Regions from separate parts of the Desulfonauticus submarinus genome, predicted to be linked through region 1. Evidence: predicted binding sites of a transcription regulator. Region 1 holds the regulator's gene; the other holds the start of a gene.

Region 1 (12,528 bases):
AAATAAAAGAGATCTTATTTTAGAAAAATGTGTAGAACTTCAATGTTGGGAAATAATATTTTGGCCCGGAACATATTCTCCACCTTTTCCTAAAGAAAAAAAATCTTCTTGGGAAAAAAAAATAATTTCTGCGGCCAAACAATCTCAAAATTTATGGATCCCTCAAATTAAACTCTATTCTAGTTTAAGAGATCTCTGTTCGAGCTATGATACTATTGAGAATAAGATCTTCTTTTGGGAAAAAGAAAAAAAAAATCTTATCTCCAACTTCAAATTTAGAAAAGACATTTTAGTAATAATCGGTCCAGAAGGTGGATTTTGTCCCCAGGAATATAAGTTTTTAATTGAGCAAAAATTTTTACCTATATCTTTAGGTAATTCTATTTTAAGAATAGAGACAGCAACTATTATAGGTTTAGGATATTTATATTTATCCAACCATTCCAAACAATTAAATAACAAAAAAGAATAAACATAATACCTAAAGATAAAACTATATATAACTTTTGTAAGCGTAATCCTAATACAGCACCAACTAACGATATAATAAATAAAACATTCCAAGTTAAAATTTTTGTTTGTGGTATATAAAAAGATATATATTCGTATATATAAAAACTAAAAATCAAAACAACAAAAAAGATTATAAAATTCATTATAAACATCTTTCCAATAGAAGATAATATTATATTAGACATATTTATCTCAGAACGTAATTTTAAACTTTTTAATATTTTATTATAAATATAATTATTCCATTGCCTAGTTTTAACTTCAAACCAATCCCAAAAATAACTAAATAAATTAGCCATAATAATAATAAATAAAATATGATTTAAGCTTTTTACTTTGAAAGTATATACTATAAATAGACTGATTATAGTAGAAACAATATGTTGTGGAGGCACAAATGTTCCAACAGGAAAAAGATCTAACCAAAAAAGCTCAAAAAATATTCCTATATTTAGATAAGGAAGGTTATCTTTAAAAACAAGAGACCAAAAAAAAGATAAAACTAAGGGTCGTTCAAAAAATCCTATATTGATTTGAAAACGAAAGGCAGAAAAAAGAGCAAAAAAAAACTAATTAAAAGAATTATTTGATAGTTTAAAAAGCTCATAAAGTAACCTGTACCTGTTTATGGGGAACGCACCTAAAATCTAAGCTTACTCCCTTTCTAATTAAATAACGTAAACAAGAAATATCCTCCTTGCTTAAAGCAATATGATCACAAACTTGTTCTTTGCCTGGTTCATAATGAAGATTACCAATATTCAATATCTTAAAAGTAAATCCCCTGTCAAAGGCTATCTTTGCATCAGCACAATTAGCAAATAGAACCAGAGCATCTGTACATTTTTTATTTTTTAAAAAAGTCAAAACTTGTCTTAAAGAAAGAAAATAAATATCTATTCCTCTTGGAACAGCTAGACGCATTATATCTTGTTGAATGGTATTAGCTGCTAAAGGATCATTTACTACAAGGATAGTTTTTGCATTCACATAAGGAAGCCATGTTTCTAATACCTGGCCATGAAGCAATCTATTATCTATCCTAACCCACATACTCTTTACCCATCAAGAAATTAACTGTTTACTGGGTTTTTTAATATTTCTCCAGCAACTTTAATCCCCTGCCTTCCAGCCTTTTTTAATTCACTCGCCAACTCTAAAAGAGACAAATTTCTAGAGGTAGCAGCTTTTATAAGTATAGGTAGATTAACACCTGTAATAACTTCTAAATTAGACTTCTTACCCAATAAAGAAAGACTCAATGTCGTAGGCGTTCCACCAAACATATCAGTAAAAACCAATACCCCATCTCCATTATCTGTGAGTTTAACAGACTGCTCAATTTCTTTTAAAATTTGCTCTATTGGTCTTTTAGCATCCACACTAATAACAGTACAGTGTGGAATATCCCCTACTATCATTTCAGCTGCATTCAAAAGTCCATCTCCAAATTTACCATGAGTAACAATTACAAATCCAACCATTTTAACCTAACTCCAAATGACGATGTTCTACTGATATTAAATATTTTTTCTCTCTTAAAAACAATGCTATTAATTCTGTAGTAGCAACAGATCTATGTCTTCCTCCAGTACAACCAAAACCTATGGTAAGTCTATACCTTCCCTCCTTAGCATAAAGAGGTAAAGTAAACTCTAAAAACTCTTTTAATTTTTCTAAAAATTTTTTAGATTCCTTATTTCCATAAATAAACTCTTGGACTATCTTTTCTTGACCAGATAAATCCCTAAGCTCTTCCTTAAAATAAGGATTTGGCAAAAATCTTAAATCAAGGACAATATCTGCTTCCAAAGGGACACCATACTTAAATCCAAAAGAAATAAGATGAACTCGAAGCCCTGCACAAACACTATCATGACATATCCATTTCTCTTGTAAAGTGCGTCTTAAATCATGAATAGAAAAAAATGTAGTATCAATAACCAAATGGGCCTTTTCTCTAAGCACAGAAAGTTTTTGTTTTTCTTCCAAAATAGCTTTTTCTAATCCTTTACCCTCACTACTTAAGGGATGGGGACGTCTTGTGGTAAAATATCTTTTAACTATTATCTCTTCACTGGCCTCTAAAAATATAAGTTCAAAATAAACATTTCTCTTTTTAAGAGTTGACTCTAATTCATCCCAACCAGACCCAAAATCAAATTGTCTAATATCAATTCCTAAGGCAAGACCACGATATTTTTTAAGAGAATTTTGTTCAAACAACTCAATTAAAGGTTTTATTAAAGAAAAAGGCAATCCATCAATACAAAAAAAACCCAAATCTTCAAAAACTTTCAACGCTGTACTTTTACCAGCACCAGATAACCCACTTATAAGAACAAGAGAAAATGTATAATTCATTAGACACCTTTTAAAAGCATATACAATTCACCTTTATCTTGAGCTTCTAAAAATGCTTTTCTAAAACTTTCGTCTTGTAAAAGACGAGATATATAGGCTAAAATCCTAAGATGCTCTCCAAGATTCTCTTCAGGAGCAAGCAATAAGAAAAAAATGTGCACTGGATTCTGATCTAATGATTCAAAGTCTACTCCTTCAATACTTCGAGCTACTAATAAAATTACTCTATCTATTCCTTCTAGCTTAGTATGGGGGATAGCAACTCCATTGCCAATGCCTGTAGTGCCCAATTTTTCTCTATCAACTAATAGTTCATAGACATTTTTATCTTGAAGAGATGGATATAATTTCTCCACATACTTAACCATTTCTGCCAGGACATCTACTTTAGTCCTGGCAGAAAGGTTTGAAATAATTAATTTTTCATTAATATAATTAGATAACTTCATAAATTATATTCCTGGATCAATTAAACCAAAATTTCCATCTTTTCTTTTATAAATAACATTTACCCTTTCATTCTCTGCATTTAAAAATACTAAAAAGTCATATTTTAAAGTATCCAACTGCAAGGCAGCCTCTTCCACACTCATTGGTTTTGGTTCAAAATGATCTGTTTTTTCAATAATAGGACCACTTTTTTCTTCTTTATTAAATTTAATAATATCCATTCTAACTTTAGTCTTACTTTTACTTTTATGTTTATCCTTTGCCTTTTCTCTTATTTTTCTAACCTGAGCTTCTAGTTTATCTAAAACCAGGTCTACACTAGCATACATATCCTCATTTTCTTCTGTAGCAGAAATATGTAAATTTTTAGCAGTTAAAATTGCCTCTATTATATGTCTATATTTTTCTACTTCAAAGTTCACTTGAAGTTCAGGATTATCGTTTTTGCTTAGATATTTGGCTAATTTTTCAAATCTAGTTTGAGCATAACTTTTTAAATGATCAGACGGCTCAAAATTTTTAAAATTAAATTTAATTTGCATACACGCCTCCTAACAGTTTAAGGTTAAAATATCTTCTTCCTCCTTGAAGAAGAAGGAATATTTAAAGCAGCTCTATATTTTGCAACCGTTCTTCTTGCTATACTAACTCCTAACTCTTTTTGTAATCTTTTGGCAATAGCCTCATCACTTAAAGGCTTTTTTTTATCTTCTGCATCAATAATCTCTTTTATTCTAGCTCTAATACTCTCAGAACCTACATTACTACCATCTTTGGTACTAAGTCCACTATTAAAAAAGAATTTTAACTCAAATAAGCCAAAAGGAGTAGAAATATATTTATTGCTTGTTACTCTGCTAATAGTAGATTCGTGCATACCAATATACTCTGCCACATCCCGTAATGTAAGAGGTTTTAAACAAGAAACACCTTTTTCAAAAAAATCTTTTTGAAAATAAAGTATACTTTCTACTACCTTATACAAGGTCCTTTGCCTTTGCTGTAAACTCTTAATCAACCAAACAGCAGAACGCATTTTTTCTTGTAGATATTCTATATCTTTACTTGAGTTCTTTTTTTTACGCCCCCTCTTAATTTCTATTTCTTCAAATAAAGGATTTAAACGTAGATTAGGAATACCATCTTCATTTAATAAAATAACAAACTCATCTTCATATTTAAACACATATACATCTGGACTAATATAAACAACATCTTCATTAGAATATTGAGATCCAGGATAAGGATCTAATGACTTTAATATCTCTATATATTCATGTAACTTTTCTTTTGAAATACCTAATTTTTTTAATATATTATCAATCTTTCTTTTTTCTATATCCTCTAAATGATGCTCTACTAGCAAATTTAATATAGGATCATCATAGTCAAAATGTTTTAATTGAATCAAAAGACACTCTTTTAAGTTTCTACTTGCTATCCCAATAGGATCAAACTGTTGTATCCTTTTTAAGACTTCTTCTACTTCCTCCTCTTTTACATCTAAAGATGATGCAATCTCTGAAGTATTTACTGTCAGATATCCTCTCGAATCAAGATTACCTATAATTTCTCTACCTATTTCCTTTTGTTTCTCTGTAAAAGGAGCTAAATTTAATTGCCACAGCAGATGACCTTCTAAACTAGGCTTAGGAGCATACCTAGCTTCTACAGAAAGTATTTCTTCTGGAATTTCCAATTCCTTATAATCCTTAGAAAAACTAGAAAACTGGCCCAAATAATTTTCCCATTCGGCATTTTTAATTAAACTTTCTTCTTCTACTTTAAATTCAGAAAATTCATCTTCTTCCTTTTGTATCTTTTCAATACTCTCATTATTCTCAGCTTCCTCTAAAAGAGGATTTTCTAACAGCTCCTGTTGAACTAAATCTACTAATTCTATTCTCGAAAGCTGCAGCAGCTTGATTGCCTGCTGAAGTTGAGGAGTCATTACTAGCTGCTGACTAAGTTTTAATTGTTGTTTCAACTGAAGAGCCATATTTATTCCTTCTAAATAACCTAATTATTATAAATATAATCAACAAATTCTATGGTGTAAATCTTTTAATAGAAACAATATCATGAGGGGCATTATCTTACTAAGATTATTAAGTTAAAAAAATTTAAATTTAATCACAAAGAAAAAGTCTCACCTAAATATAGTTTTCTAGCCTGAGCATCATTAGCAATATCCTTAGGACTTCCTTCTAAAAATACTTGCCCATCATAAACCAAATAAGCCCTATCGCATATTCTCAAAGTTTCTCTCACATTGTGATCTGAAATCAACACCCCTATATTTTTCTCTTTCAAACGCATAATAATCTTTTGAATATCATCTATGGCGATGGGATCAATACCTGCAAAAGGCTCATCTAAAAGAATAAACTTAGGGCTTAAAATTAAACATCTTGCAATTTCTAGACGTCTCCTTTCTCCTCCAGACAAATAAGAGGCTTTTTGTTTAGCCAGTTTGCTAATACCTAATTCTTCCATTAATTCTTCTGCTCGTTCTTTTTGTTCCTTTTTACTCAATTTAGTATACTCTAAAATAATAAGTAAATTTTCCTCTACAGTTAGCTTTTTAAAAATAGAGTTTTCCTGAGGCAAATAACTAATTCCCAGTTTAGCTCTTTTGGGCAAAGATAAAAAAGTAATCTCTTTCCCATCTAAAAAAACTTTTCCTTTTGTAGGAGAAATTATTCCCACCAACATATAAAAAGTAGTAGTTTTTCCTGCCCCATTTGGCCCCAAAAGACCTACAACCTCTCCTTGCAAAACTTCTAAACGAATACCTCGAACAACTTCTCTCTGACCATAACGTTTTCTTAAGTCTATCCCCTCTAACTTACTCACCTTTCTTATCCTTTAAATCCTGAAAAAATATCGCTTCCACTCTTTTCTTTTTACTACCTAGAACCTCCACTGAGCTATTATTAAGATAAAAAACTATTTTTTCTCCCTTAATCTCATTTTTCTTTTGTCTCAGTTTTGGCTCTAACTCTAAAACAATCTTTTGAGATGCAGGCCAATAAACAGCTTTACCACAAATAGCAAACTTATCTTCCTGTTGAATTTTTACATTATTCCTCGCAATAATCTTTTCTATTTTCTGTTTCTGAGCAGAATTTGCTAAATCTAAACTCACCTTATTTGTATTCCCCTTTAAATATACATCTATTTTATCAGCCCATAAATTTAATTTTCCTTGAACAACGTGAACATTACCTACAAATTCTACAATATTTTTTTCCTTTTTATAGACCATTTTATCAGAATCAATCTTAATAGGCTCTTTATTCGTTTCTGCCCAGCATATAGCTTGAAACATTAAAAAAAACATTAATATATTACATATTGTTCTCATTTTCTAACCACCATATACTTTTAACATTTTTTAAAATATAAAAGCTATTACTTTTTATATCAAATAAAGCTTTATTGGATATTACTTTAAAATAATTATCTTTTTTCATCTCAAAATTATCATTCATAAATATTTTCTTTTTATTTTTATCATAAATAAATTTATCACAAAATAAAATAACATCACTCATTTTTATTTTTACACGCGGATATAATAAAATAAGAGAGTTATTATCTATTATTTTGCCTTCATCACTATATACAAAAATATGTTTATCTAACATATACTCAAAAACTATATTTTTTAATATTATCTCCTTTCCTACATAGTCTGCTTGCTTCGCCTTAAGCTTCCATTTTAACTTTCCACTATTTCCAGCCAAGAGTTCAATCCCTTGTAGATGCATTTTACCCCTAATTTTACTAATTTTTAAAGAAGAAGGAACTTCCTCTTTTCCAATAAAATAAAACAAAATTAAACCAAGTAAAAAAATCAGACCTATAGTACCAATTTTTTTAATCAAGACTAACCCACTCTTTCCAGACAGCATCTAATTTATTTTGCGCAGTCAAAATAAACATAATGGCTTCTCTTACTGCTCCATGCCCTCCTTTTTTAGAACTAACCCAAAGAGCAAGTTTTTTAATTTCTGGTACAGCATTAGCCACTGCCATTGGCAATCCCACTTGTTTTAGAGGTGCAGCATCTACCCAATCATCTCCTAAATAAGCTATTTCTGACCATTGTAACACGTTTTTTTCTTTTAACTCTTTTAATTTAGGTAATTTATGATTATATCCAGGAAAATAATCTAATACTCCTAATTCATCTAATCTAGCCTTCACCACTTCTGATCTTAAACCAGAAATAACTGCTATTTTTAAGCCCACCCTTTGGGCAATTTTTATGCCCATCCCATCTTGAACATCAAACCGTTTTAAAACTTGACCATTTAAATTATAATAAAGTCCACCATCAGTTAATACTCCATCAACATCTAAAACCAATAATTTTATTTTCTTAGCCAAATCAAAGACTCTACTTTTCATAAACAACTTCCCATATTTCCAATAATTTTTTCATAAGAGAATAAGTTTGATTTAAAGGCCAAGAATTTGGACCATCGCATAAAGCCTTGTCAGGATCAGGATGAACTTCCATAAACACTCCAGAAGCTCCTGCAGCAACAGCTGCCTTTGCTAAACAAGGAACAAATTCTCTATTTCCACCAGAGCTAGTGCCTCTTCCTCCAGGTATTTGAACTGAATGAGTGGCATCAAAAACAACAGGATAACCCAACTCTGCCATTAAAGGCACACTTCTCATATCCACTACCAAATTGTTATATCCAAATGAAAAGCCTCTTTCAGTGAGCCAAATTTTTTTATTCCCAAAAGACTCAACTTTACCAACTACTGCTTTCATATCCCAAGGTGCAATAAACTGACCTTTCTTTATATTTACAATCCTATTTGTCTTTGCTCCAGCTATTAGTAAATCTGTCTGTCTACATAAAAATGCAGGGACTTGTAAAATATCTGCCACTTCAGCAACAACGTTAGCTTGTTCAGGCAAGTGATAATCTGTTAAAACAGGAAGTTCTGTAATTTTTTTTATCTTTTCCAGCCATTTTAAACCTAAATCTAAGCCAGGACCTCTAAAACTTTCTAAGGATGTTCTATTAGCCTTATCAAAAGAACTTTTAAAAACAATTGTAACTCCTAATTTATTCCTGATCTCTGCAAGTTCTTCACCTACTTTTAAAGCCAAATCTAAATTTTCTAAGACACATGGCCCTGCAATAAAAAACAATTTTTTTTTAGTTTGTTCAAAAAGTTTGAAACAATCCATAATTAACCTTTCTTATTTTTATAACTTTTTGCGCTTGCTATAAAATCTCTAAAAAGAGGATGAGGCTTCATAGGGTTAGATTTAAATTCTGGATGAAACTGACATCCTAAAAACCACGGATGTTCTTTTAATTCTACAATTTCAACTAATTCTCCATCAGGAGAAGCTCCACTAATAATAAGGCCTGCCTTTTCCATGTCTTTAGCATATTTTTTATTAAACTCATATCTATGCCTATGCCTTTCCATAATTTCTCGCTTTTTATAAGCATCAAAAGCCTTTGTGCCCTCTTTTAATACACAAGGATAGGCCCCCAAACGCATAGTCCCACCTTTATCACTATTCTTATCTCTTTTTTGAATTTTATTTGCGCGATAATCATACCATTCTGTTATAAGATAAATAACAGGATGATCTGTTTTTGGATCAAACTCTTCAGAATTTGCATTTTCAAGTTCCAAAACATTTCTTGCAAACTCAATAACAGCACACTGCATTCCCAAACAAATACCAAAAAAAGGTATTTTGTTTTCTCTTGCATATTTAATCGCTAAAATTTTACCTTCCACGCCTCTTGAACCAAATCCACCAGGAACAAGTATTCCATCTACTCCACTAAGTTTAACTTCCAAATTCTTTTTATCTAATTCTTCAGAGTTAATATATTTTAATTTTACTTTAAGGTCATTAGCTACTCCACCATGAACTAATGCTTCGTGTAAACTTTTATAAGACTCTTTTAACTCTACATACTTCCCAACAATACCAATGGTAACCTCGCCTTTGGGATGTTTTAATTTATAAACAAGTTGCTCCCATTGATCTAAATTTGGATTTTTAGCAGGAAGCCTAAGTAAAATTGCTACTTTTTGGTCAATTCCTTCGTCATATAAAGCCAAAGGAACTTCATATATATTTTCTACATCTTTGGCAGTAAATACTGCATCCCTATCTACATTACAAAAAAGAGCAATTTTTGCCTTTATTTCATCTGATAAATCAACTTCGGAACGGCATAAAATAATATCTGGCTGGATACCAATACTTCTAAGTTCCTTAACACTATGTTGAGTAGGCTTAGTTTTTAATTCTCCAGACACTCGAATAATAGGAACTAAAGTTAAATGAATATATAAAACATTCTCTTTACCCAAGTCTGTTCTAAGCTGCCTAATTGCTTCTAGAAAAGGAAGCCCCTCTATATCTCCTACTGTACCCCCTATCTCAATAATAGCCACATCTTCTTCATTTTGAGCTACACTTAAAATAGCTCTTTTAATTTCATCTGTTACATGAGGAATAACTTGAACAGTTCCTCCTAAGTAATCTCCTCTTCTTTCTTTAGAAATAACCGAATGATAAATACGACCAGACGTAAAATTATTAATCTGTCCAAAATACTGATCCAAATATCTCTCATAATGCCCCAAATCCAAATCTGTCTCAGCACCATCCTCGGTAACATATACCTCTCCATGTTGAAATGGATTCATTGTTCCAGGATCAACATTAATATAAGGATCTAATTTTTGAATTGTTACTTTCAATCCTCTCGCTTTTAACAATGCTCCTAAAGATGCTGCTGCTAAACCTTTGCCCAACGAGGATAAAACTCCTCCTGTTATAAAAATAAACTTGGTCTTTAATTTAGAATTAACAATAGCACTCATTTTTCCTTCCTTTGTTTAAAAAGTACTTATACCAAAACTCACAATTAGACTTTATAACTTAGACCTAGTTTTTTGCCAAGGGAATGTTTTTGAAGAAAAAATTACAAAACAAAAAAAGACCTTATTTTTTAATAATCAGGTAAGCTTTATCTTTTAAAACACTATATTTTTGAGCACAATCTCCATAACAACTAACCATAACCTCTTTGCAATGAATCTTACTTTTTATTTTTTAATAAATAGATAAATATTATAGAAATCAATTTTTTATATTAGTATAATAAAAAATTGTTTAATATTTTTTATATATAAATCCAATTTCTCTAATTGTTTTTCTAACTATCTCAAGATAATTTTTAAATCAAGCTCATAAACATATTTATCCTAAACAATTTTCACATTTATTCTTAAATAATTGATTTTAGTTGAATAAAATAAAAATAAATCAAAGTTAATGTATACTAAAAATTTTAAATAAAAATCATTTTAATTAAGTTCTAACTTAACCTTATTAACATCTTCTTTAAAAAATATATTTTAAAAAAATATTTACTTTTCACTTAAAATATTTTTATCATTCTCTTCATTAAAATCTCCTCCACCACCAAAAGCAGAATACATCATTACATGATTTATGTATTTAGCTAATTTTAATCTTATAAGTTTTTGTTTTGCATATAACAAATTTTTATGAGCTGTAAGCACAAAAAAATAACTATCTATACCTTGCCTATACCTATTATAGGCAAGATTATAAATATGTTGCAATGATTGTATAACATTTTTTTGCGATGCTATTTGCTTATCAATAGTAGATCTAATAACCAACGTATCCAAAACCTCTTTAAATGCGTTCTGTATTGTCCTTTCATATTGAATTAAATATAATTTTCTCTGTAATTTACTTAATTTATATGCTGTCCATACTCTAGCATCAAATACAGGCAAAGCCGCATTTCCGCTTATTTTCCACACATAAGAACCAGAACCAAATAATCCAGAAAGCTCATTGCTTGCTGTCCCAATTCCTGCTAAAAGACTTATTCTAGGAAAAAGAGCAGCTCTTGCAGCCCCTATGTTAGCATAAGCTGCTTTAAGTTTATGTTCTAAAGCTAAAATATCAGGCCTATTTAAAAGGACCAAAGAAGAAAGTCCTGGCGAAAAATCTTTCATTGGAAAGTTAGATTGCAAACCACTTGGTAATAAATCTTTACTAACTTTATTTCCTACAAGCAAATTCAAAGCATTTTTATCTTTTTCTATTTGTTGCTCATAAGTTATTATATTTATTTTTATTTCATTTAAAACACTTTTTGCTCTGTTTAAATCAATATCACTTGCAATGCCAGCTTTATACTGACTATCTATTAACTTAAAATTATGTTCAGCAATTTTATAAAGTTTATTTGCAATTTTATAATGTTCTATATCAGATGCTAAAATAAAATATACTCGAGCAACTTCTGTAATTAAGGAAATCTGTGCCGACCTTCTATTCTCTTTAGCCGCAAAAAAATGTTCTAATGCTTCTTCTTTTAAACTACGAATTCTACCAAAAAAATCTATTTCCCATTCTGCAAGTCCTAAATTTACACTATATTCACTTTGAATATATCCTTTTCCTAATGGAGAAAGATCATCTGAGATACGTTTTCTACTGCTATTGGCAGTAGCATATATAGAAGGATATAAATCAGCCCGCTTAATGCCATAAATTTGTCTTGCTTTTTCTACATTTAAAATGGCAAGTCTTAAATCACGATTATTTTCCAGTGCTATTTTTATAATATTTTTTAACTTTGAATCTATAAAAAAATCTTCCCATTTTAATTTATTTGGAATATCTATATTTTCATAAGAAATATTACTATAGACTCCATCTGTAGGTAATTCTTTAGGAATCGGAGCATTAGGTCTTACATATTTTGGTTTAAAACTACAACTACTAAGCATAGTAAATATAAATAAAATTATAATAAATTCTTTTTTCATTACACCTCCCATTTTCTCTTTACAACTTTTTCACTTCAATTTTATTTTTATATTTTCCTAATAGTTTATATATGAGAACATAAAAAAGTGGAATTAATAAAGTAGCAAGAAATGTAGAAGTTATTGTACCGCCTAAAACAACTGTTCCTATTGCATTTTGTGCTCCAGCTCCAGCACCATTTGATATAGCAAGGGGCAAAACACCAAATCCAAAAGCAAAAGAAGTCATCAAAATAGGACGAAGCCTAAGCTTTGCAGCTTCCAGTACAGCTTTTATTAATTCATAACCTGCATCAACTCTTTCTCTAGCAAATTGAACAA
Region 2 (12,528 bases), on a different contig from region 1:
AAGATATAGGTTTCTGGAGTAGATTAAAACTCCTGTGGATTGTCCTAAGATAAAAACAGGGTCTTTTCTATAAATAGAGTAGGCCAAAAGTAAAAGTCCACCTCCTAAACTGAAATACCAGAAGTAAATGGGGATAACACTTTTTTTAGCCTTTTCACTTGCAATCCACTGAACTAGAAATCTTGCTGAAAAGAGTCCTTGAGCTAAAAAGCCAATAATTAACCAAATTTTTTCTGCCATTATTTTTTTTCTCTCAATTTTGGTAAAACTTTTCGTTTTCTCATCCACAATACTCCAAAGGTGTCAAATAGACCTACCCAAAGACGATTGTTGATATTGTATTTAGTTTTTCCTCTTACTCTTGGTCTATGATTTACAGGAGTTTCTAAAATTTTTTTATATCCTTGAATTTTGATTAACGTAGGCAAAAAACGATGCATTCCCTTAAAAAGAAAAATGTTTTGCACACATTCTTTTCGAATAGCTCTAATAGAACACCCTACATCCCTAATTTTGTCTTTAGTAATAAAATTGCGAAACCCATTTCCTATTTTAGAAGCTATTTTGCGAATAAAGTTATCTTGTCTTTTTGCTCTATATCCATTTACTACATCAGCGTTGTGTTTCTCTAAAAAATTTACCAACTTGGGAATGTCTTTAGGATCGTTTTGGCCATCGCCATCTAGGGTAACTAATATTTTGCCTTTTGCCAGCTGAAAACCAACATACATGGCAGCAGATTGCCCATAATTTTGAGCTAAGTTAATAAGTTTATGATGATTATCTTGGGCACAGAGGCTTTCCAAGGCTTGCTCACTATTATCTGTTGATCCATCGTTTATCCACAAGCATTCCCATTTATGAGGAAAATGCAATAGGGCCTCGCTTACTTCTTTGCCTAGAATTGGAATATTTTCTTCTTCATTTTTAACAGGGATTATGACACTTAGGTAAATATCATTTTGAGTGTTCAAGGATTAATTCTACCTCCTCTTGGGTGAGATTAAATGTTTTAGCCAAGCTTTCTATACTTTCTCCTGCTTTATGGCCCATTAAAATTATTTGTTTTACAAAAAGCGGAGAATTGGTAAACTGTTCTGCTTTTAAAATCAACTTTTTTAGTTCTTTGGTTTTTTTACTTAGAATTTTTTCTAATTCTATAAGTTCTTCTTGCCGAGTGGTAAAAGTATTTAGGAATTCTTTTTCCATCTCAGAGCTAAAAGAGAGTTTTTGGATAAAGTCTTCTTGTTTTTTCTGTAAATTGGCCACAAATTTCTCTGATTTTTTTAAACGAAAGAAAAATAATAAGACTAAAATTAAAAGAATAATTTCAATTACTGAAAGAATAAGAAGAATAATTTCTATATTTGTCATATGTTTGTTTTAGCTTTATATTTTTATATCAATAATGTGTTTTTTCTCAACTTCTATAATTTCTTGTTGATTTTTTTTCTTTTCTTTATGTTTTTTAGACATATAATAATTTGCAGGAGCATCTTTTTCTTTGTCTGGAGAAATTTTCTCCTGTTTCTCTGTTTTTTCTGGTTTTAAAATTCTTTTGTTATCTTCTTTTTGCTTTTGTATTACTACATCTGCTAAAACATTTTGAGCCCCTTCAGGATATGCCTGGGAACTGTGTTGTAATTTTTGAAGTTGAGGAATTTGGGAAAATAAAACTGGCAAATCAATAGGGGTAACCATTTTTTTAACTTATTACATAATGTTCAATTAAAATTTTTTTTAACTGCCCATTGTTTAAATATTGGTTAACAACATTTAAAATATCCTGCTTAAGTTTAGGGATATTTTTGGTATTTGCTAGAAAATTATATTCTTTATTTGTTAGATAATAATAAATTGCATCTCTTAAGACAATTTTTTTTCTTTTTATTTCCCATTCTAGACGGTTATTTGTGGTAGCAAAAGAAAGTTTAATTTCTAGAAAAAGAGGTTGTTTTTTTTTATTTTTTAATTCCACCAAAAATTGCTTTAGAGGAATTACTTTTTCCTCAGGAGGAGGTGGAGTCTGTTTTGTCTCTTTGGGTTTTTGTTCCACAGGAGTAGGAGGGGGAGGAGCTGTTTTATTAAAGAATAAAAAATATCCCCCCCCTATAAGGATCAAAAATAAAGCAATTATACCTATTAAAAGCCACTTTTTTTTCTTTGGGGGAGGAGTAGGTTCTTCTTCGCTTTCTTTTTCTTGAGAAGGAGATGTAGCTGGTTCTTCTTGTTTTTCTTTAGGTTCTTCTTCTTGCAGGAAAGGGGCGTCATCTAGATCTAATTCTACTTTTTTTTTCTTTTTATTTTCCTCCTCTATATATTCTAAATCATCTTTATCTAAATTTACTTTATCAGTTTCTTTTTGAGATTCTTGTTGAATGTTATTAGAATCTTTATCTTTAGACATATTTTTTATTAGTTAGCTTCAAATATTTTATCTATTTTTTGTTGAAGGGTTTCTGCTGTAAATGGCTTTACAATATAATTTGATACCTTTGCTTGAACAGCTTCAATAATATTTTCTTGTTGAGCCTCTGCTGTAACCATTAAGAAGGGAAGATCTGCAAATTCTTCACTTGCTCGTACTTTTCTTAAAAGTTCTATTCCTGTCATCTTGGGCATATTCCAGTCACTAATAATAAAATCAATTTTATCTTTATTTAAAATATCCCATGCAGTAGTTCCATCGTCTGCTTCAACTATATTATTGAAGCCTAATTGGCGAAGAATATTTTTGATAATCCTTCGCATTGTAGAAAAGTCGTCAACAACTAAAATACGCATATTTTTGTCAACAGCCATCTCTGCCTCCTATATTGCTTCTTCTTTATATTTCCTTTTAAATTTTTTCTTTAGCTTTTGTAAAGCCTGAGAACGCAGTTGAGATACTCTTCCTTCTGTAATATTTAAAACTTGAGCGATTTCTTTCATTGTAAGTTCATCCACATAATAAAGAGAGAGTACCATTTGCTCTTTATTTGTTAATTCCTTTATTAATTTAGCAACTTTGTCAATCAAGTCTTGTTTGATAATTTTTTCTTGAGGTTGATAAGTGGTGTTATGTTCTATTGAGATAGCATTTTGAATTTCTTCTAAACTTAGCCAGATCTGGTTTTGTAGGGCAAGCAGGATGTTTTCTATCTCTTGGGATTCAAAACCTGTTTTATTTTGAATATATTTGCGGATGTCATTTTGAGGAAGAGATTCAACTTTTTGTAATACTTCTTCTACTTGTTTCATTTTATGGCGCATTCCCCTAGAAAACCAATCCATTTTCCTTAACTCGTCTAGCATCGCGCCTCTAATTCTATTTTCTGCAAAGGTCTCAAATTTAATATTTTGGTTGGCATCAAAGTTATGCAAGGCTTCTAATAAGCCTAAGGTCCCGGCACTTATTAATTCTTCTAAAGTAATATGGTTAGGTAATTTGCTTTTTAATCTTAAAGCAATAATTTTTATTTTTGGAGAATAACACTTTACAATTTCTTCCTGCTCTCTGGGAGAAAGAGAGGAAAACTTATTTCCTGATTGTTCTAGTATTTTCCAAGGGTTATTCATTCTGAAAAAGGAGTTTCTTCCAGAAAAATTTAATGTTTCCATCTAATTCTCTTTTTTTAGGCCAATTTAAGATGGTTTTTGCTATTTGATTGATAACTTTAGTAGATTTTAGACTTTTATCTTGCATAAAAGGTTTTTGTTTTTGAACATATTTTCTAATCTTTTTTTCTAAAGGCACAATTCCTAGAAGGTTTAAAGATACACTATCCAAGAATTTATCACAGGCTAGATATAATTTTTTAAATGTTTCTTTGCCTTGAGCTAAATCTGGAGCCATATTAATGATTATTTCAAAGTTATTAACTTTATGTTTGTTTTTAAGAATTTTAATCAGAGCGTAAGCATCTGTTAAAGATGTAGGTTCAGTAGTCATTACGATTATTCTTCTTTCCACTGCAAGATTAAAATAAATTACATGATCGTGGATACCTGCTCCTGTATCTACTATGAGGTAATCAACTTCATTTTCTAAAGGATCCATAGCTTCTAATAATTCAAGTTTTTGCCCATTAGATAAAGTAGTCATTTCTAACATACCAGAAGCAGCAGGTAAAATAGAAAAGCCAAAATCTGTGGGATAAAGGATTTCTTTTAATTTTTTTTCTCCTCTAAGTAGATGGAGAAGGTTGTATGGAGGGGTTAATCCTAAAAGTACATCTATATTTCCTAATCCTAAATCTCCATCCAAAAGAACAACTCTTTGGTTTAAGCTTGCAAGCGCATAAGCTAAACTTACAGAGATGTTTGTTTTCCCCACACCACCTTTGCCAGAAGTCACAGAAAATACTATTGGAGCAAATGCCATTTCAATTCCCTCTAATTTATTTCTCTTTTAAATATGTATCGTAATATTTTATCCTTATTACCCATAAAAGAAGAGTTTTTTAACTGACTTCCATAACTTAAAAATGATATAGGTAAATTATAGTCAACACAAAAGTTTATTATACTTCCTAGTTTTGTAGCTTCATCAAGCCTTGTCCATATTAAACTTGAAATTTTATTAATTCCTACTTTATTTAAAAATAATTTTAGATAATTTTCTTCATATACAGGGCTTAAGCTTACATGCAAACAAGAGTTATTTTTTTTCAAACTTAAAAATTTTTTAAATTCTTGTAGTTGATGAGGTAAATCTATAAAAATATAATCATAAGGAGCATTTTGCAGGGTGTCTAGGTTTTCAGGTGAAATTTTTTTAAAGTCTATATCAATTAGGTTGGCATAGTGCTCTAAAATAAGCTTGCCTTCTAGATTTCCATTTAAGGGATAAGCAAGTAAAATATTGGAAGGATTTAGTTGTTTTAGTTTTAAAAGCATTTTTAAAAGGTTTGATGTTTGACCACAACCTGGAGGTCCTAGGAAAAAGTGAATTTTTTTATTTAAAAAATTTTTAGGCCAGGGTTTAACTTTTATTTTTTCTTTTAATACTCCTAACAGGGAATTATCTTTTATATTGGTTAGAGAAGATATTATTTTTATTAAAATTTCTTTTTTTACCCCTTGTTTTTCAAGATAACGTATGGCCTGAGCATATTTGGCTGGTAATTTAAGTTTGGATTGAGGTTCTAAAAGAGTAAAAATCGATTCCTTAAAGTTTTCCCATTCTAGCATAATGGTTTTAAACCATTCTTCTTGAGGGACAGTCAATTTAGCTTCAGGAAGAGAGAGATTATTTTTTTTTGAAGAGGGGTAATTCTCTGAGGATTCTATAGCAACGCTTACTTTATATGTAGTAGACCCATTTTTCCCTATTGTCTCTGTATTTAAAATTACTGCTTCTGGTCCCATTTCTTTTTTTATTTGGGCCATTAGAGAGGAAAGAGATTTTCCTTCAAATGTTCTAATTTGCATTGTTTAGACTCACTTGTGCTATTGTTTCTAATTTAATATCTGGAGGAATTTCTGTTTGAGAAATCACAGGTAAAGTGGGTATAAAGCGGATTAAAATTTGGGCCAAATGAGGTCTTAACACTGGTGGTACTAAAAGCACGGGTTGACCATCTTTTACTACAATATTTTCTAAAGTTTGGTTGATGCGCTGGATTATTTTATGGGCAAGATTGGGATCCATTGTTAAGAAAGTGCCTGAATCTGTTTGGTGGAGGCTTTCTTGAAACATATTTTCTATTTCTTGATCTAAAAGTATAATGGGTAAAGTGTTATCTGCGCTTAAATAAGGCTTGACTATAGTTCTAGCCATGTTTTGACGCACATATTCTGTAAGTTGCACAGGATCTTTTGTAGTTTGACCATAATCTGCTAAAGTTTCAACAATAGTTAAGAGATCTCTAATTGATACGCCTTCTTTTACAAGATTTTGTAAAACTTTTTGAACTGTGCCAAGAGATAAAATATTTGGAACAAGGTCTTCCACAGCTTTTGGGGCTCTTTGGGAAAGGTTATCTAAGAGGTTTTGTACTTCTTGTCTGCCTAGAAATTCATGTAGATGACGTTTAAATATTTGGGTTAGATGAGTAGTTATAACTGTAGCTGGGTCTACTACAGTATAGCCCGCTAAAAGTGCTTCTTCTTTTCTGTTTTTAGGTATCCAAAGGGCAGGCATGTTAAAAGCAGGTTCTAAAGTTTCAATCCCTTTTATTTTGTGTTTAATATCTCCTGGATCAATGGCCAAATAGTGATCTATTAAAATTTCACTTTTAGCTATTTCGTTTCCTTTAATAAGCACTCTATATTCGCCTGGTTTTAATTCTAGGTTGTCTTTGACGTGAATAGCAGGGATAATAACACCCATTTCTAAAGCAAATTGTCTTCTAAGAGATTTAATTCTAGTTAAAAGGTTACCATTTTGTTCTTCATCTACCAATGGAATTAATCCATATCCCACTTCTAGAGAAAGGGTATCTAAAGGAAGAAGTGCGGTTACTTCTTCTGGAGAATCTTGACTTTTTTGAGATTTGCTTGCTTGTGTTTGTTCTTGTTTTGTTACTCTAGCTTTTTCTTTGGCTGCAATAAGAGAGAGCATAAATAGGACGCTAGCAAGAATCAGGAACGCAATAGTAGGCATGCCTGGGACCAGAGCAAATAAAAGTAGAACACTAGCTACTAACTTTAAAGCTCTGGGATGCATGGTAAGTTGCCCTAAGAATTCTTCACCCATTTGGGCTTCTGCTGCAGCTCTACTTACAATAATACCTGCTGATGTAGAGATAATAAGAGAAGGAATGGTAGAAACAAGACCATCTCCTATAGTGAGTAAAGTATATGTTTGAGCAGCTTCTTGCCAGGGCATACCCTTTTGTAAAACCCCAATAAAAAAACCTCCTATAATATTTATTAAGGTAATAAGCATACCTGCTTTTACATCTCCTGAAACAAACTTACCTGCACCATCCATTGCTCCATAAAAATCAGCTTCTCTTCTAATTGCTTCTCTTTGGCGTCTAGCTTCGTCTTCATCAATAATACCTGCATTTAAATCTGCTTCAATGGCCATTTGTTTACCTGGTAAGGCATCTAAGGTGAAACGAGCTGCTACTTCTGCAATTCTGGTTGTACCTGTGGTAATAACCATTTTATTTAAAGCGAATAAAATTAGAAAGATAACAATTCCAATAACATAGTTGCCACCTACCACAAAGTTCCCAAAGGCCTGAATTACTTTACCTGCAGCTACAGTCCCTTGATCGCCGTTTAAAAGGATAAGTCTGGTAGAAGCTACATTTAGGGCTAATCTTAAAAGAGTGGTTATAAGCAAAAGAGAGGGGAAAATAGAAAATTCTAAGGGAGTGCGCATAAACATTGTGGTAATAAGGATCACAAGGGCAAAAGAAATATTAAAGGCCAACATTACGTCTAAAATAATTGTTGGCATGGGAATAAGCATTACAAAAAGTATAATTACAACGCCTGCCGCAAGTAATAGATCGCCCTGTTTAGAGAATCGAGAGTAATCAATATTAATAGTTGGGACTTTTACTGCCATTTTTTTGACCTAATTTTACCTTTGTTTTTTGTATTTATAAAGCTGAGCTAGTACTGCTGCTACTGCTCGATAAAGCTCCTCTGGAATTGTTTCTCCTATCTCTACACTTTTATACAAGGCTCGTGCCAGAGGTTTATTTTCTTTGATAGGGACATTGTTTTCTCTAGCGATTTCCTTTATTTTTTCAGCTATCTTATTAGCTCCTTTGGCTAGGACTATAGGGGCAGGTGCTTTTGTAGGATCGTATAAAATAGCTACAGCAATATGGGTAGGGTTAGTGATAACTACATCTGCTTTTGGTACATCTTGGAGCATTCTTTTTTGCATAACTGAAAGCATTTTTTTCTTTTGTTTGTTTTTTATAGTAGGATCACCCTCAGCCTGTTTGCGTTCGTCTTTAACTTCATCTTTGGTCATTTTAAGGTTTTCTTCATAATCCCATCTAGTATAAGCGAGGTCAGCTAATCCAATAATAAACATAGGCACAAGAGCATAAATGGTCATTTTATAACCAGTTTGGAGAATATAACTAGATATTTGAGGAATAGATGCATAAAATAAATTTAAAATATTATGGGATAACTCTGTTTTAAGAATTATATAAGGAGCTATTCCTACAAAAAGAGCTTGTAAGACGCTTCTTAACATATTGATAAGGGTTTTCACATCAAAGAATAATCTTTTTATACCATTTATTAAGTTAAAATTTTTAAATTTTGGTTGTAATGGCTTTGTTGTCCACAACGGACCAACTTGTAATCTTAGGCTAACTACTGATAATAATAGTATAAAAGTCATAATAGGTAAGACCATTATAGCTATTTGTTTGCTAGAGTATATTAGTAAGTGAAATATATTTTCTCTATTTAGAGAGATATTAAAGCTTTGCTTTATAAAATATAAATACACTTCTGATAACCTTTCACTAATAAGACCTAGTAATATTTTCAGTCCAATTAGTCCCCCTAGTATGGATATTGCTTTATTTAATTCTCCGCTTTTAGGAACATTTCCTTCGTTTCTTGCTTTTCTGCGTCTTTTAGGAGTAGCTTTTTCAGTTCTGGAAGGATCTCGTTGGGGCATTGTATTCTCTTAATGTATCCCTTTTAAAATAATTGAAAAATATTTATCAAGATGCAGAATAAAATCCTGCATATATAGAACCATGATTTCAAATAAAAATCCTAAGAATAAAAAGCCAACTATAATTTTTAAAGGAAATCCAACAAAAAGGACATTCATTTGTGGGGCTGCTCTTGATATTAGGGCTAAGGCTAGGTCAATTAAAAATAAAGCCGCCATAACTGGTGCAGCAATCTTGATCGCCAAGACAAAAATTTGACTAGAAAAATAAAGCATATTTTTTACTAAAAAAGGAGAGAAAAAAACTTGCCCTGGGGGAATAAATTTAAAGCTTTCAGCAAGACCTCTAAGTATAAATAGATGCCCATTTAGACTGAGAAAGGCTAAGATTGAGACCATATAGAGAAAATGAGCTGTTACAGCCTCTGATACTCCAGTAATTGGATCAATTACGTTAATCATAGCAAATCCCATTTGAAATCCTACTAACTGTCCACCTGTTTGAATGGCAGCAAAAAGGAAATGAATAATAAGCCCAAGGGTTAGGCCCAACAGAGCTTCACCAAATATCATTAAGCATATATTTAGAGGATGAGCAGGGAAATAGTGAGCTGGGAAATTAAGATAGGGCCATAATGCAAAACTTAAAGTTAAACAAATCATAACCTTAATCTTATTTGGAATAGCGCCTGCTCCAAAAAAAGGAAGAAAAAAGAGAATTATACTTACTCTAAAAAGAGTAAGAAAAAAACTTAAAATTGTATCAGGAGAAAAATTAAAAAGATTCATGCTGGTGAAAAAGCAAAAATAAGGCCACAATAGAAGAGAGGAATCTTTAGAGACTTAATAAATATAAGAAAAAGATAAAATTTAACGATATGAATTTTTTGAAGGAAAAAACAGATTTTTGAATAATTTTACTTTAAAAAAGAATTCACTAAAGAGCAGGGCAACATGGCAAATTAATTTAAAATATAATGCAGAGGATTTACTGGAACTCCGTTTATTCGGACTTCATAATGTAAATGAGGTCCTGTTGATCTACCACTATTTCCCATATAAGCAATTATTTCGCCTCGTTTCACTCTTTCGCCTTTTTTTACAACTGCTTTCTGGAGATGTGCATATCTTGTGGTTATACCATTCCCATGGTCGATTAATAAAGAAAGTCCATATCCACCGTTTACTCCATAAAACACTACCACGCCATCTGCAGGGGCAATAATGGGAGTACCCACAGGTCCAGATATATCTAATCCTTTGTGGAATTCCCGTTGTCCTGTAAACGGAGAAATTCTATAGCCAAATCCTGAAGAAATCCATCCTTGGGTTGGCCAAATAGAAGGAGTAGAGGCTAGAATAGCTTGTTTATTTTTTAGAAGTTCAATTAATTGTTCTTGTCTAACCTTCTCTAATTTAGTTTGCGTAGTAAGTTGTTCTAAAAAGTTATGCATTTTTCGAGCAAGAGCTTCTTGGCGATAAGATGGGATGAAGTCAAAAGTAAAGGAGTTTTCTGGTGTTCCTCCAATTGCTTCTAAAAGATTTGTACTTCCTTCTAAATTCATCATAACTCTTAATTTCCTGTCTAATTCACTCATTTTAGCAACATTGGACTCTAGTTGTTTTATCTTTTTTGCAAAAGAAAGAAGTTGAGAATTTTGTTTTTCTAATTTTGCAGCTGTTTTATGGTAAAGATTTTGTAAATTAGTATAATTAATTGCTCTATATCCAAAATAAATATTTACTCCCGTAATTCCTACAAAAAGAAAAATAAATAAATAGAGCATCCATCCTTTAAGAGTGATTTTTTTGCTTAAACCTTTTTTGTCTTTAAAAATTAGAATTTCGTATTTTTGAGTTAGCATGGCCTTTTTTAGAACTTGATTTATTTTTTAACTATATATGAATAATAATTTTTCTATATCTATGGGGATATTTTTTAAAAGTCAAGTTGCCAACGCCGTATTCCTCGAAAAATATTTTTTACTAATCTCTTTTCAGGTGCAATAGTGGATAGAATATGTTTAAAGTAACTGCGTTTAGTAGTATTAGCTGAAGGACAAGGATTTTCCCATATAGGAAGTTTCCATTTTTTGGCAGCTTGAACAATAGTTTTTTTGTCTATTGCAAGAAGAGGCCTAATAACAGTTAATTTTCCATTAAAAAATGACTCCTTAGCTTGAAGACCATCCACTCTCCCATTTTGAACTAGGTTCATGAAGAAGTTTGTTACCAAGTCATCAAGAATATGTCCAAAGGCTAAATGTGATAGTTTATACTTATTGCATAATTCAAATAGTTTTTTTCTTCTTTCCCAAGCACACAAAAAACAAGGAGATTTTTTTAGGTTTTCTTGAGAGTGGGCTTTTGGCCCAATGTCAGTTATTTCTATATGAGCAGCAACTTGATTATGATTTAGCCAATTTAAAAGGGGTTTATGGTTTGTAGGTGAAAAACCTGGATTTAAGTGAAGTATCATTAGTTCAAAATTAAAAGGTACGATTTTTCTTCTAATAATAAGGGTCTTAATAAGTACCCAAGAATCTACACCTCCAGAGAGCGCTACACCTACGCGTGCACCTTCGTAAAGCATATTTTGGCTTTGCATAAGTTTGCCACAAAGGCCAATAACTTGCTTTTGACTAAAGTGTAATTTTTTAAAACGTCCCATGACTTTATAAGTTTAGTACTTCTTATCTGTATCTTGACACTTTAAAATCTAGATTTATAATTTAAGGTTTAGATTAATTCAATTTTTTTCTACATGTCTGAAACAAGGAGTTTTTTATGCTGAGGGTGCAAGGGATTGATTTATCTTATGGAACACAGCAGGTACTTTTTAATCTTAACTTTAATCTCCATCAGGGAGAGATTTTAGGTTTTTTAGGACCTAATGGAGCTGGAAAGTCTAGTACTATGAGGATATTAACTGGGTATTTGCGGCCTTCAAAAGGAGAAGTATTTTTTTTAGATAAAGATGTAAGCAAAAATCCTCTTTTTTTGCGAGAACACTTAGGATATTTACCTGAAACTGCTCCTATCTATCCTGAGTTAAAGGTTGAAGAATATCTTAAGTGGGTAGCTGAAGTAAAATCAGTAGAAAATATAAACAAAGAAGTTGATAAGGTAATAAGAGAGTGTGGGTTAAAAACAGTACAAAAAAAACTTATTCGTTATTTAAGTAAAGGATACAGACAAAGAGTTGGTTTAGCTCAGGCACTGTTAGGAGATCCTAAACTCATTATTTTAGATGAACCAACAGTAGGTTTAGATCCTACCCAGGTGAGAGAGATAAGGAACCTTATTAAAGAGCTTGGGAAAGAGAAGACTATTTTACTAAGTACTCATATTCTTTCAGAGGTAGAATTATTATGTAAAAGGGTAATAATTATTAATCGGGGTCGCATTTTAGCTGATGAGAGTTTAGAAGAACTGGTGAAGAAAGCGGGTGAAAAGAGATTTATTTTATTGCTTTCAAGAAAAACAGATTTGAATATCTTTAAGGAAGAAATTGGCGATTGTTTTTCTTTAATAGAATTAAAAGAAGTAACAGATGGATATAAATTGGAATTAAGTCAAAAGAGAGAAGGTGATTTTAGGGAGAAAATTTTTGCCGCAGCTATAAAAAGTAATGGTGTGCTGTTAGAGCTTTTTCCAAAGCGTTCTAGTCTGGAAGAAGCATTTGTAAAGTTGGTTTATAGCGGGGAGGAGCAGTAAAAATGAAAACTTGGACCTTAGCAAAAAAAGATTTAAAGATTTTGTTTAGTTCTCCATTGGCTTATATAGTTTTAGCATGTTTTTTATTTATTTCTGGTTATTTTTTCTTAAGTTTAGTTGCCCAGTATCAACTTTTTAGCCTTCAAGCCATGCAAATGCAAGGTATAGAGAATTTTACTCCCCAAGAGTGGATTATTCGGCCTTATCTCCAAAATTCTGGAGTT

What was found. The regulator sigma-54, encoded in region 1, starts transcription at its own class of promoters, with help from an activator protein. The targets are predictions, from matches to a motif close to CTGGCACGGNNNNTGCTT.
Region 2: the regulator sigma-54 is predicted to act here: its motif matches at 9,387-9,404, upstream of fliR (flagellar biosynthetic protein FliR).

The regions. Positions count from the first base shown of each region.
Region 1 covers NZ_FNIN01000001.1:78,434-90,961, reverse strand. Annotated here, with positions in the region: gene BLP60_RS00490 (RsmE family RNA methyltransferase) at 1-472, shown strand, start outside; gene BLP60_RS00485 (PTS sugar transporter subunit IIC) at 408-1,040, opposite strand; gene BLP60_RS00480 (PTS sugar transporter subunit IIB) at 1,117-1,566, opposite strand; gene BLP60_RS00475 (PTS sugar transporter subunit IIA) at 1,587-1,997, opposite strand; gene rapZ (RNase adapter RapZ) at 1,999-2,877, opposite strand; gene BLP60_RS00465 (PTS sugar transporter subunit IIA) at 2,877-3,326, opposite strand; gene hpf (ribosome hibernation-promoting factor, HPF/YfiA family) at 3,330-3,869, opposite strand; gene rpoN (RNA polymerase factor sigma-54) at 3,893-5,326, opposite strand; gene lptB (LPS export ABC transporter ATP-binding protein) at 5,461-6,183, opposite strand; gene lptA (lipopolysaccharide transport periplasmic protein LptA) at 6,176-6,694, opposite strand; gene BLP60_RS00440 (LptA/OstA family protein) at 6,678-7,217, opposite strand; gene BLP60_RS00435 (KdsC family phosphatase) at 7,210-7,743, opposite strand; gene kdsA (3-deoxy-8-phosphooctulonate synthase) at 7,733-8,545, opposite strand; gene pyrG (CTP synthase) at 8,548-10,215, opposite strand; gene BLP60_RS00420 (efflux transporter outer membrane subunit) at 10,765-12,207, opposite strand; gene BLP60_RS00415 (efflux RND transporter permease subunit) at 12,227-12,528, opposite strand, start outside.
Region 2 covers NZ_FNIN01000002.1:33,892-46,419, reverse strand. Annotated here, with positions in the region: gene BLP60_RS02690 (lipid-A-disaccharide synthase N-terminal domain-containing protein) at 1-240, opposite strand, end outside; gene BLP60_RS02685 (glycosyltransferase family 2 protein) at 240-974, opposite strand; gene BLP60_RS02680 (hypothetical protein) at 958-1,374, opposite strand; gene BLP60_RS02675 (hypothetical protein) at 1,390-1,701, opposite strand; gene BLP60_RS02670 (flagellar basal body-associated FliL family protein) at 1,706-2,407, opposite strand; gene BLP60_RS02665 (chemotaxis response regulator CheY) at 2,416-2,802, opposite strand; gene BLP60_RS02660 (FliA/WhiG family RNA polymerase sigma factor) at 2,812-3,600, opposite strand; gene BLP60_RS02655 (MinD/ParA family protein) at 3,551-4,363, opposite strand; gene BLP60_RS02650 (flagellar biosynthesis protein FlhF) at 4,375-5,412, opposite strand; gene flhA (flagellar biosynthesis protein FlhA) at 5,402-7,504, opposite strand; gene flhB (flagellar biosynthesis protein FlhB) at 7,520-8,587, opposite strand; gene fliR (flagellar biosynthetic protein FliR) at 8,597-9,376, opposite strand; gene BLP60_RS02630 (M23 family metallopeptidase) at 9,550-10,374, opposite strand; gene BLP60_RS02625 (tRNA lysidine(34) synthetase) at 10,527-11,258, opposite strand; gene BLP60_RS02620 (ABC transporter ATP-binding protein) at 11,375-12,304, shown strand; gene BLP60_RS02615 (ABC transporter permease subunit) at 12,307-12,528, shown strand, end outside.